2 regions of the Mesorhizobium monacense genome follow, and region 2 is predicted to be linked to the other one. Evidence: predicted binding sites of a transcription regulator. Region 2 holds the regulator's gene; the other holds the start of a gene.
What was found. Region 2 encodes HrcA, which represses chaperone genes, less so after heat shock. Its sites were predicted from a motif close to GTTAGCACTCNCNNNNNGNGAGTGCTAAC; they were not measured.

Region 1 (5,254 bases), 2.0 Mb from region 2:
GCCGGGGCACTCCAGTACAGACTCTGCCCATCGATCACCTCGATCGGCACGGACTCCAGACCGGCATTGTCGAACAGCCGCGCATTTGACCGCGTTCGCCAAATTAATGGCCGGATCTTTGCGAAGCCTCCACATGTTCGTGAACGAAGCCCTCCAGGGATCATCGTGATTGGACTTCACGATCCGTTGGAGTCACGCTCGCCTCACGTAGTAGTAGGAAATGGGTGGACCAACTATTGTCCGAATAGGAGGCCAACATGAAGCACCAAACTCTGGAGCAATTGCAGGTCGTGGCCGAGGTGGATCAGGGCTACTCGCGCCAGGCCATGTCGCGCGGCGAACGTCTTGAACGCTGGGCGCAGCTCCTTGAACGGAACCCTGGCCGGCCCCTCTCGACGCTGCACCAGACCGAGTATCAGCCGGTTAGGGCACGCGCGGCCATGCGCGGCGACGGCTCGCCGATCTCAGTCGCTTTCGAAGATCCTGTCCTCCGTGCCGCCGGGTTGGAAAACGACAACTACGGCGAAGCGAAGCGGTTCTTCGAACTGACCGACAGGCAATTGCATGAGATCATCTGCTATTGCCATTTCGGCGCGACGGTGAGCGCCGCAATGGCCGCCCGTCACATCCGTGCGGCGATTGCCGGGAGACAGCCCGGCATGTTCGCTCGGATGCGTGAGGCGTTCGTCGGATAAAGCCGGCGCCGTTTCGCAGCATCATTTTTGAAGCGGCTCGCATGGAAAGCCGCCGCCGTAGCGCAGGCAAGCGCTCCCCACGCGGGGAGGCTGCGTTGCATGAGGGATGGTGCGGTCATGATTATCCAAGGTCCTTTTCGCGAGCGGCGTCGAGGTCTGCTGGGCTGAGCTGCACCGTTGCGCCGAACTCTGCAGGGCGATTGCCGGCAGGTGAATGAACGCGCCGACGCGTCGCCAGGCAAGCCTGGAGGATCCCCTCAATCGATTCCTCGTCGTGATCAACGCGGTAGTCTCCTGCAGGTTGCCACGCCTCAAAACCCGGCAGCCGGAACGCGACGGTCTGCGTGGTGCGAGTGGCCATGGGTGCGGCTTTTCGCAGGAGCACGCCGACGCCCCTCCTGCATCTCTTCCATCCGAACCGGAAAGATCCCAATGCCAGTATATCCGTGGTCAGCGCTGCCAATACATCCGTGGCCAGCGCCGTGGTTCAAAGGCTCGAACAGAGGGACATGCGCGCCGGATAAGCGCTATACATTCGCTGTCGAAAATTCGGTGCTTCATGGCGGGTCGAAGGTCGCGGACCTATGTCGATCGGGACCGCGAAAGCAAAATCGGCCAAATCCTCACGATCAGTATATATGTCTCGGTGCACATTCAATCGAGACTCAATAGGTTTGGTTCGTAATTGCGCATTAATATAGTCTGTTGTCGGAAAAATTAAGAGGGATGAATTACAATAAAATTGCTTATAGCTCCCCCTTTCTGATGGCCAAAAGTGCCGGTACCAATGACTGATTTACATTTCAAATATTTTAGGTTTGAGGAATTAAAAATTTGGCACTCCTATCAATCGAGTGCCAAAGGGGCTATGTTAAGTGTTGCAGTCGCTCTATGTGCGGCGGCAGAAAGAACCCCCAATGAAATTCCGACCACTCCACGACCGCGTCGTCATTCGGCGCGCTGAAGGCGACAACAAATCCAAGGGCGGAATCATCATTCCCGACACCGCTAAGGAAAAGCCTCAGGAAGGCGAAGTGATCGCCGTCGGCCCAGGCTCACGTGACGAAAGCGGCAAGCTGATCCCGCTCGACGTCAAGGCCGGCGACTTCATCCTGTTCGGCAAATGGTCCGGCACCGAGGTCAAGATCGACGGCGAGGATCTCCTGATCATGAAGGAGAGCGACATTATGGGCATCGTCGAGAAGACCAAAGCGGCCAAGAAAGCCGCCTGACCGGGCGATTTCCGATCCCGCAATTTCAAGACTGAACTGGACGTAAAATCGTGTCTGCCAAGGAAATCAAATTCGCTACCGATGCCCGCGACCGGATGCTGCGCGGCGTCGAGATTCTGAATAACGCCGTCAAGGTGACGCTCGGCCCGAAGGGCCGCAACGTCGTCATCGACAAGGCCTATGGCGCGCCGCGTATTACCAAGGACGGCGTTGCCGTCGCCAAGGAAATCGAGCTTGCTGACAAGTTCGAGAACATGGGCGCGCAAATGGTGCGTGAGGTTGCTTCGAAAACCAACGACATCGCCGGCGACGGCACCACGACCGCGACCGTGCTTGCCGCGTCCATCCTGCGTGAAGGAACGAAGTTCGTGGCCGCCGGTATGAATCCGATGGATTTGAAACGCGGCATCGACCTCGCTGTTGCCGCAGTGGTCAAGGACATCCAAGCCCGCGCCAAGAAGGTCAAGTCATCGGACGAGATCGCCCAAGTCGGTACGATCGCCGCCAATGGCGACGCAACGGTTGGCGAGATGATCGCCAACGCGATGAAGAAGGTCGGCAATGAAGGCGTCATTACGGTGGAGGAAGCCAAGACCGCCGACACCGAACTCGACGTCGTCGAGGGCATGCAGTTCGACCGTGGCTATCTCTCGCCCTACTTCGTCACCAATGCCGAAAAGATGCGCGTCGAGATGGAGGACCCTTACGTCCTCATCCATGAAAAGAAGCTCGGCAACCTGCAGGCGCTGCTGCCGATCCTCGAAGCGGTCGTGCAAAGCGGCAAGCCGCTGCTGATCATCTCCGAGGACGTCGAAGGCGAAGCGCTGGCGACACTGGTGGTCAACAAGCTGCGGGGCGGCCTCAAGGTCGCGGCGGTCAAGGCGCCGGGCTTCGGCGACCGCCGCAAGGCGATGCTGGAAGACATCGCGGTGCTCACCGCCGGCCAGATGATTTCCGAGGATCTCGGCATCAAACTGGAGAACGTCACGATCGACATGCTCGGCCGAGCCAAGCGCGTGCTCATCGAGAAGGATACGACCACGATCATCGACGGCGCCGGCGAGAAAGCCACCATCCAGGCGCGCGTCCAGCAGATCAAGTTGCAGATCGAGGAAACGACCTCGGATTACGACAAGGAGAAACTCCAGGAGCGGCTGGCGAAGCTGGCCGGCGGCGTTGCCGTCATTCGCGTCGGCGGCGCGACCGAGACGGAAGTCAAGGAAAAGAAGGACCGCATCGACGACGCGCTGAACGCCACGCGCGCGGCCGTGGAGGAAGGCATCGTTCCCGGCGGCGGTGTTGCGCTTTTGCGCGCCAAGGCAGTTTTGACTGAGCTTACTGGCGCGAATGCTGACATGACGGCAGGTATTTCGATTGTGCTGAGAGCGCTTGAGGCCCCCATTCGGCAGATTGCCGAGAATTCCGGCGTCGAAGGTTCGATCGTCGTGGGAAAACTGATGGACACAAAGGACCCCAATCAGGGCTTCGATGCGCAGACCGAGCGTTACGTCGACATGGTCCAAGCCGGCATCGTCGATCCCGCCAAGGTTGTTCGAACGGCCCTTGAGGACGCCGGTTCCATCGCCGGGCTTCTGATCACCGCCGAGGTAATGGTCGCGGACATTCCGCGGAAGGATGCGCCAGCTATGGGTGGCGCAGGAGGTATGGGCGGAATGGGCGGAATGGACTACTGAGCGGCGCCTGAAACTATAGCCAGGACGACGGAAGGCCAGCGACGCGGGCACATGCTCGCCGATATCTCGGCGATCATCAGTTCGCTCGACATCGTGTTCGGGGAGATCGATCGATAGGCTCGTCGCTGTCGTATTTGCTGCTAAAAATGGTCGTGGAGACAAGAACATGACCGACACTCTTGCCGAGAAAACATGTACGCCTTGTCGCGGCGGCGTCCCGCCGCTCACGCGTGATGAAGCCCAACGCTTCCAGGCTCAGGCTCCCGATTGGGAGCTGGATGACGATGCCCACCGCATCCAGCGGAGCTTTCGATGCCGCAATTTCCGGGACGCGCTCGCCCTTGTTCAGGAGATCGGTGAGCTCGCCGAAACCGAAAGCCATCACCCCGACGTCAGCTTCGGCTGGGGTTGTGTGACGGTTTCCCTGAGCATCAAGAAGATAAAAGGACTGCACGAGAACGATTTCATCATGGCGAGCAAGATCGATCGGGTGTTCGATCGCTCGGGCCAGCCCCTCGACCGCCAGCGGTGACACGGCAAAATCCATTGCCAATCAAGCGAGGTCGTTTATGCCACACATCCGAACCGACAATCAGCCCGTAACTCAGATCACGGTTATCGAGCCCGAGCCGGGAAAGCAGGCCGAGGCGTTGTCATTGATGACTGAGCGGGCCCGCTTCATGGCGCGCCAGCCCGGGTTCATCTCCGTCAGCCTGCATCGCAGCCTCGACGGGCGTCGCATCGTCAACTACATCCAATGGCAGAGTCGCGATCTCTTGCGATCGGCTCATAAATCGCCGGAATTCCGCAAGGAGTGGGACCACTTCGATCAGCTAACGGACGAGATCGATCCCAATCTGTACGAGGTAGCCCAGGTGATAGATAGTGGTCAGTAGGCGTGCTGTTCACGTGACCTGAACCTTACGGCCGAGACAGCTCGACATAAGCTGGCGAATTTGAGCCACGACGGCCATGAACGATCGCATTGTAACCGTTTTCGGCGGAACCGGCTTTCTCGGCCGCCGCGTCGTTCGGCATCTCTGCAAGCGCGGGTTTTCCGTTCGGATTGCATCAAGGCATCCGGATCGGGGGCACAGGCTGTTCGCTCTTGACGATCCGCAACTTCAATCGGTCGCGGCCAACATTCACGACGAGCGGTCGGTCGCCGATGCCCTTGCCGGCACTTTTGGTGTGGTAAATGCGGTCAGTCTTTACGTCGAGCACGGACGGGAGACGTTTCATTCCGTGCACGTCGAGTCTGCCCAACGGGTAGCAGCTCAAGCACACCTAGCCGGAACCGAACGGCTCGTTCACGTTTCAGGAATCGGCTCCGACGCTGCCTCGCCCTCGCTCTATATCCGCAACCGTGGCGAAGGCGAACTGGCGGTCCGGGCCGCGTTTGCAGACGCCACACTCATCCGCCCCGCAGTGATGTTCGGGCCGGACGACGCGTTCCTCACCACCATCCTCAAGCTGCTCGGCCGGCTTCCAATCTATCCGATGTTCGGCCGCGGCCTGACGAGATTGCAGCCGGCCTATGTGGAAGATGTGGCGGAGGCGACCGCAAGGGCGCTCCAGGGTACGGAAACGCATGCGATCACATTCGAGTGCGGCGGCCCTCGCGTCTACTCTT
Region 2 (5,254 bases):
GGTTGACGCCGGCCGCGCGATAGCCGCGAAAACGCTCGGCCTCGACCGACGAAGGATTGGCCTCCAGCGTTACCTCGATGCCCTCAGGCACCGTCCAGTTCTTCGCCACCGCGTTGAGCACCGTCGCCACGGTTTCCGGCTTCATCAGCGAAGGCGTGCCGCCGCCGAGGAAGATGCTGGTCACCTCGCGCGGCCCGGTGCGGGCGCGCATTGTCGCCAGCTCCGTTTCGAAGGCGCGCGCAAAACGCTCCTGGTCGACCGGCTGGTGGCGAACATGGCTGTTGAAGTCGCAATAGGGGCACTTGGCCGCGCAGAACGGCCAATGGACGTAGACGCCGAAGCCGGGGCCGCGGTCGAGCTGCATGGTGGTGCCGTGCCCAATCATGCCGTGCCCATCATTCCGAACCGAGCCGGGCGCGCGCGAATTTCTGGAAGGCGCGGGCGCGGTGCGACAGGGCCGTCGGCTGGCCGGGCTTCCAGCCATGCTTCTCCTCGGCGCTCATTTCGCCGAAAGTCTTTTCGAAACCGTCCGGCAGAAACACCGGGTCGTAGCCGAAACCGAGCGTGCCGCGTGGCGGCCACACCAGCGTGCCTTCGGCCTCGCCGCGGAAATACTCGGCATCGCCATCGGGAAAGGCCAGGCAGATGACAGCGACGAAGCGGCCTTTGCGCTGTGCCGGATCGACCGCGCCGACTTCCTGCAGCGCGACTTCCGTGCGCTGCATGGCCATGCCGAAATCGCGCGAACCGTCCGGCGTCTCTGCCCAATTGGCGGTGTAGACGCCGGGCGCGCCGTCGAGCGCGTCGACGCAGAGGCCGGAATCGTCCGACAGCGCCGGCAGGCCGGTCGCCTTGGCGGCGGCAAAGGCCTTGATGTAGGCGTTCTCCTCGAAGGTGGTGCCGGTCTCGTCCGGCTCCGGCAGGCCATACTCCTTGGCGGATTTCGCCTCGAAGCCGAACGGCGCCATCAGGTCGGAGAATTCGCGCAGCTTGCCTTCATTGTGGCTGGCGACGACGATCTTTTGTCCGTTGAGCGAATGCATCAGAGGCCCCAGATCCTTGCTTCGGCGAATTCGATCGAATTGCCGGAGGGGTCGCGTATATAGATCGAACGCCCGCCTTGCGGCCACTCGAACTCGCTTTCGATGGCGATCTTCTTCGTCGCGAGATGTTGCCGCCAGCCGGCGATCTCGTCAGCGCTCGCGGCAAAGCAGAGGTGGCCATCGCCGACTGTGCCATGCGGCGGCACCTTCAGCCTGGCGTCGGGCGCCGGCGGTACCTTGGTGGCCTCAGCGTTGAAGAGCAGGAGCACTCCGGAACGGCAGCGGAAGAACACATGCCTGCCCTCGACCTTGCCGAGCACCTCGAGGCCGAGCATGTCGCGATAGAAGGCTTCCGCGGCAGCCAAATCGGTGACGTAGAGGGCCGATTCGAGGATGGCGGGAGGTCTCATGGAAAGCCTATACGACAGCCATCTGCTGCAGGCTGACCAGGCGTTGGATGCCCTTCTTGGCCAGGCCCATCAGCGCGGCGAACTGGTCTTCGGAGAAGGGCTCGCCCTCGGCCGTGCCCTGGATCTCGACGATGCCGCCCTTGCCGGTCATGACGAAATTGGCGTCGGTGCCGGCCGAGGAATCCTCGAGATAGTCGAGATCGATGACCGGCTGGCCGTCATGGATGCCGCAGGAAATCGCCGCGACATGGTCCTTCAGCACCTTGGCGACGCTGGCCATCTGCCGGGCTTCCATCCAGCGCAGGCAGTCGTAAAGCGCCACCCAGCCGCCGGTGATCGACGCCGTGCGGGTGCCGCCATCGGCCTGGATGACATCGCAGTCGACGGTGATCTGTTGCTCGCCCAGCGCCTGCAGATCGACCACGGCGCGCAAGGAGCGGCCGATCAGCCGCTGGATCTCCAGCGTGCGGCCGCCCTGCTTGCCGGCGGAGGCCTCGCGGCGCATGCGCTCGCCGGTGGAACGCGGCAGCATGCCATATTCGGCCGTCACCCAGCCCTTGCCGGAATTGCGCATCCAGGCCGGCACTTTTTCCTCCAGGCTCGCCGTGCACAGGACATGCGTGTCGCCGAACTTCACCAGGCACGAGCCTTCGGCGTGTTTGGAGACGCCGCGCTCGAAGGAGATGGCGCGCATTTCGTCGGCTTGGCGTTTGGAGGGGCGCATTCAGGCCTCTTTCTTCTGGTTTTCCGGAATCGTGGGCGGCTTGTAGACGCATGCGGCCCATGGCGCAAAGGAAAATGGACCGGGTTGCGCGGGCACGGCCTAAGTCTATATTTGAACCGGAGGTTTTTGGCCCGAATGACCAAGGCAGTCGATCCCGCGTCGCAGTCGCCGGTGCTCCAGTCACTGGATATGCGTTCGCGCGACATTTTCCGGCGCATCGTCGATTCCTATCTGAGGGATGGCGAGCCGGTCGGTTCGCGCAGCCTGTCGCGCATACTGCCCTCGTCGCTGTCGCCGGCGACCATCCGCAATGTGATGAGCGACCTCGAGCATCTCGGCCTGATCTATGCGCCGCATATCTCGGCCGGACGTTTGCCGACGCAGACCGGCCTGCGCTTCTTCGTCGACGCCTTCATGGAGCTTGGCGACCTTTCCGACGAGGAGCGCCGCATCATCGAGGCGCAGGTGCGGGCCTCCGGCTCGGGCGCGACGCTGGAGCATATGCTGACCGAGGCCAGCCAGATGCTGTCGGGCATGTCGCGCGGCGCCGGCCTGGTGCTCGCCGCCAAGAACGAAGTGGCGCTCAAGCACATCGAGTTCATCCAGCTCGAGCCGACCAAGGCGCTGGCCGTGCTGGTGTCGCAGAACGGCGATGTCGAGAACCGCGTCGTCGACCTGCCCGCCGGCACCACCGTCTCGCAATTGCACGAGGCCTCGAACTTCCTCAACGCCCATATCCGTGGCCGGACGCTGGCCGAGGCGCGCATCGAGATCGCCCGTATCAAGGAAGAGACCAGGGCCGCCCTCGACACGCTGTCGCAGGACCTGGTCGAGAAGGGCCTGGCGGTCTGGGCAGGCGCCGACAGCGGCCTGCCGGCGCGTCTCATCGTGCGCGGCCGCGCCAATCTGCTGGAAAACGTCACCGCCCAGGCCGATATCGAGTTGCTGCGCCATCTGTTCGAGGACCTGGAGACGCAGGACGGGCTGGTCCAGCTGCTCGACCTTGCCGAGGAAGGGCCTGGCGTGCGCATCTTCATCGGCTCGGAAAACAAGCTCTTTTCGCTGTCCGGCTCGTCGCTGGTCGTCGCGCCCTATCGCGACAAGGACGCCCGCGTCGTCGGCGCGCTCGGCGTCATCGGCCCGACGCGCCTGAACTACGCCCGCATAGTGCCGATGGTCGACTATACGGCGCAGCTCATTTCGCGCATGCTGCGCTAGGTGTATCGATATTCGGGTGAGACCGGCCTGCAAATGGCGGTTTCCTGCGCTTCCGGTGCTCACGTACCCAAAAGTACGCTCCGCTCCGGTTCTCGGAAACCACCATTTTCGGCGCGGCCTGACCCGAATCTCAACACACCTTGGAACGAACAGGCTGCCGAGGAGAAAAAGAATGGCGCTGGAATCATTGAAGGCCCAGATCAGCCTGCTGCTCGAGGAAATGATCAACCAGCCCGAGGACCAGCATGAGGTGCAGGAACAGCTGCGCGAAAAGCTGAGGGAGCTGCGCGCCATGGGCCTGCCGCTGCCGGCCGATCTCGTTGAACTGGAAAAGCGTCTCGACGACGATTTCTACGCTGCCGGGACCTGAACCGGCGATCCTTCAAATCCCTGTGTGCCGAGGCCCTGCTCGGAACAAGCAGGCGGGTCTGCCCGTTTCGCTGGTCAAGGTGAACCGGAGAATGCCATGATCCGACGTGTCGGTCTGGCGGCATTTGTCGCCACTCTGTTTGTCGTCCCCAGCAGCTTCGCGCTACAGTCGGACCAGCCGGTGCTGACGGGGAAAGCCGCCTTCGGCGACTGGAAGGCCGACAGGCCGGGCGTGCGTCGACTGATCAGGCCTGATGATTTGCAGGCCCCTTACCTCACCGAATCCGCGTCCAACGGCGCCGGCTTGGCCGATCGTCCCGAAGGCGCCAAGCCAATTCTGCCGCCGGGCTTTTCGGTAGAGTTGATTGCCTCCGGCATCGACAATCCGCGTGTCGTGCGCATGGCGCCGAACGGCGACCTCTTCGTCGCCGACAGCAAGGTCAACCAGATACGCGTCTACCGTCTCACCGAGGGCAGCGCCAAGCCTGCCGACGAAACCACCTTCGCCAAGGGCTTCAACCGGCCCTATGGCATTGCCTTCTACCCGCCGGGAGACAAGCCGCAATGGGTCTATGTCGCCAACAGCAACAGCGTCGTGCGCTTCGCCTATCGTGACGGCGACCTGCAGGCGTCCGGCGAGCCGGAAACCATCGTCGCCGACATCCCCTCCAGCCACCACTGGACCCGCGACATCGTCTTCTCGCCCGACGGCAAGACGCTCTATCTGTCGGTTGGCTCCGGCTCCAATGCTGCCGAGGATATCGGCAAGGAACCGGAGGGCGGGCTCGAGCAATGGGCGAAATCGCAGCCGCTGGGCGCGGCCTGGGGCTCCGAGCAAGGCCGCGCCGACGTTCTCGCCTTCGATCCCGACGGCAAGAACCGGCGCAGCTTCGCCACCGGGCTGCGCAACTGCTCCGGCATGACCGTGCAGCCGGCCACCGGCGCGCTCTGGTGCGTCGTCAACGAGCGAGACGAACTCGGCGACAATGTCCCGTTCGAATATGCGACGACGGTAAAGGACGGCGGCTTCTACGGCTGGCCCTGGTATTACATCGGCTCCAACGAGGATCCGCGCCACCAGGGCGAGCGTCCCGACCTCGCCGGCAAGGTGACCGTGCCTGACGTGCTGATGCAGGCGCATTCGGCGCCGCTCAACATCGCCTTCTACGCCGGCAGGAGCTTTCCGGCCGAGTATCAGGGGGATGCGTTCGTCGCCCTGCACGGCTCCTGGAACCGCGACATCAGGACGGGCTACAAGGTGGTGCGATTGAAATTCAAGGACGGCAAGCCGACCGGCGAGTATGAGGATTTCATGACCGGCTTCGTCATCGCCGACGACGCGGTCTGGGGTCGACCGGTTGGCGTTGCGGTGGCTAAAGACGGTTCGCTGATCGTCACCGAAGACGGCAACGGCACCATCTGGCGCGTTACCTACGGCGAAGACCCGACCTGAGGCGCTCGCCCTCTGGCGCAATCGAATCCGGTTCACA

Region 1: a site for HrcA is predicted at 1,529-1,557, ahead of AC1RUK_RS04535 (co-chaperone GroES). Genes of this name have one in related genera too.

What each region holds. Positions count from the first base shown of each region.
Region 1 covers NZ_CM165567.1:948,889-954,142, forward strand. Annotated here, with positions in the region: gene AC1RUK_RS04525 (hypothetical protein) at 258-695, shown strand; gene AC1RUK_RS04530 (hypothetical protein) at 817-1,056, opposite strand; gene AC1RUK_RS04535 (co-chaperone GroES) at 1,613-1,927, shown strand; gene groL (chaperonin GroEL) at 1,978-3,621, shown strand; partial or broken gene AC1RUK_RS04545 (NADH-quinone oxidoreductase subunit D-related protein) at 3,664-3,738, shown strand; gene AC1RUK_RS04550 (4a-hydroxytetrahydrobiopterin dehydratase) at 3,788-4,153, shown strand; gene AC1RUK_RS04555 (antibiotic biosynthesis monooxygenase family protein) at 4,191-4,517, shown strand; gene AC1RUK_RS04560 (complex I NDUFA9 subunit family protein) at 4,594-5,254, shown strand, end outside.
Region 2 covers NZ_CM165567.1:5,850,614-5,855,867, reverse strand. Annotated here, with positions in the region: gene hemW (radical SAM family heme chaperone HemW) at 1-385, opposite strand, end outside; gene rdgB (RdgB/HAM1 family non-canonical purine NTP pyrophosphatase) at 396-1,043, opposite strand; gene AC1RUK_RS27995 (VOC family protein) at 1,043-1,453, opposite strand; gene rph (ribonuclease PH) at 1,461-2,177, opposite strand; gene hrcA (heat-inducible transcriptional repressor HrcA) at 2,313-3,395, shown strand; gene AC1RUK_RS27980 (hypothetical protein) at 3,568-3,765, shown strand; gene AC1RUK_RS27975 (PQQ-dependent sugar dehydrogenase) at 3,862-5,217, shown strand.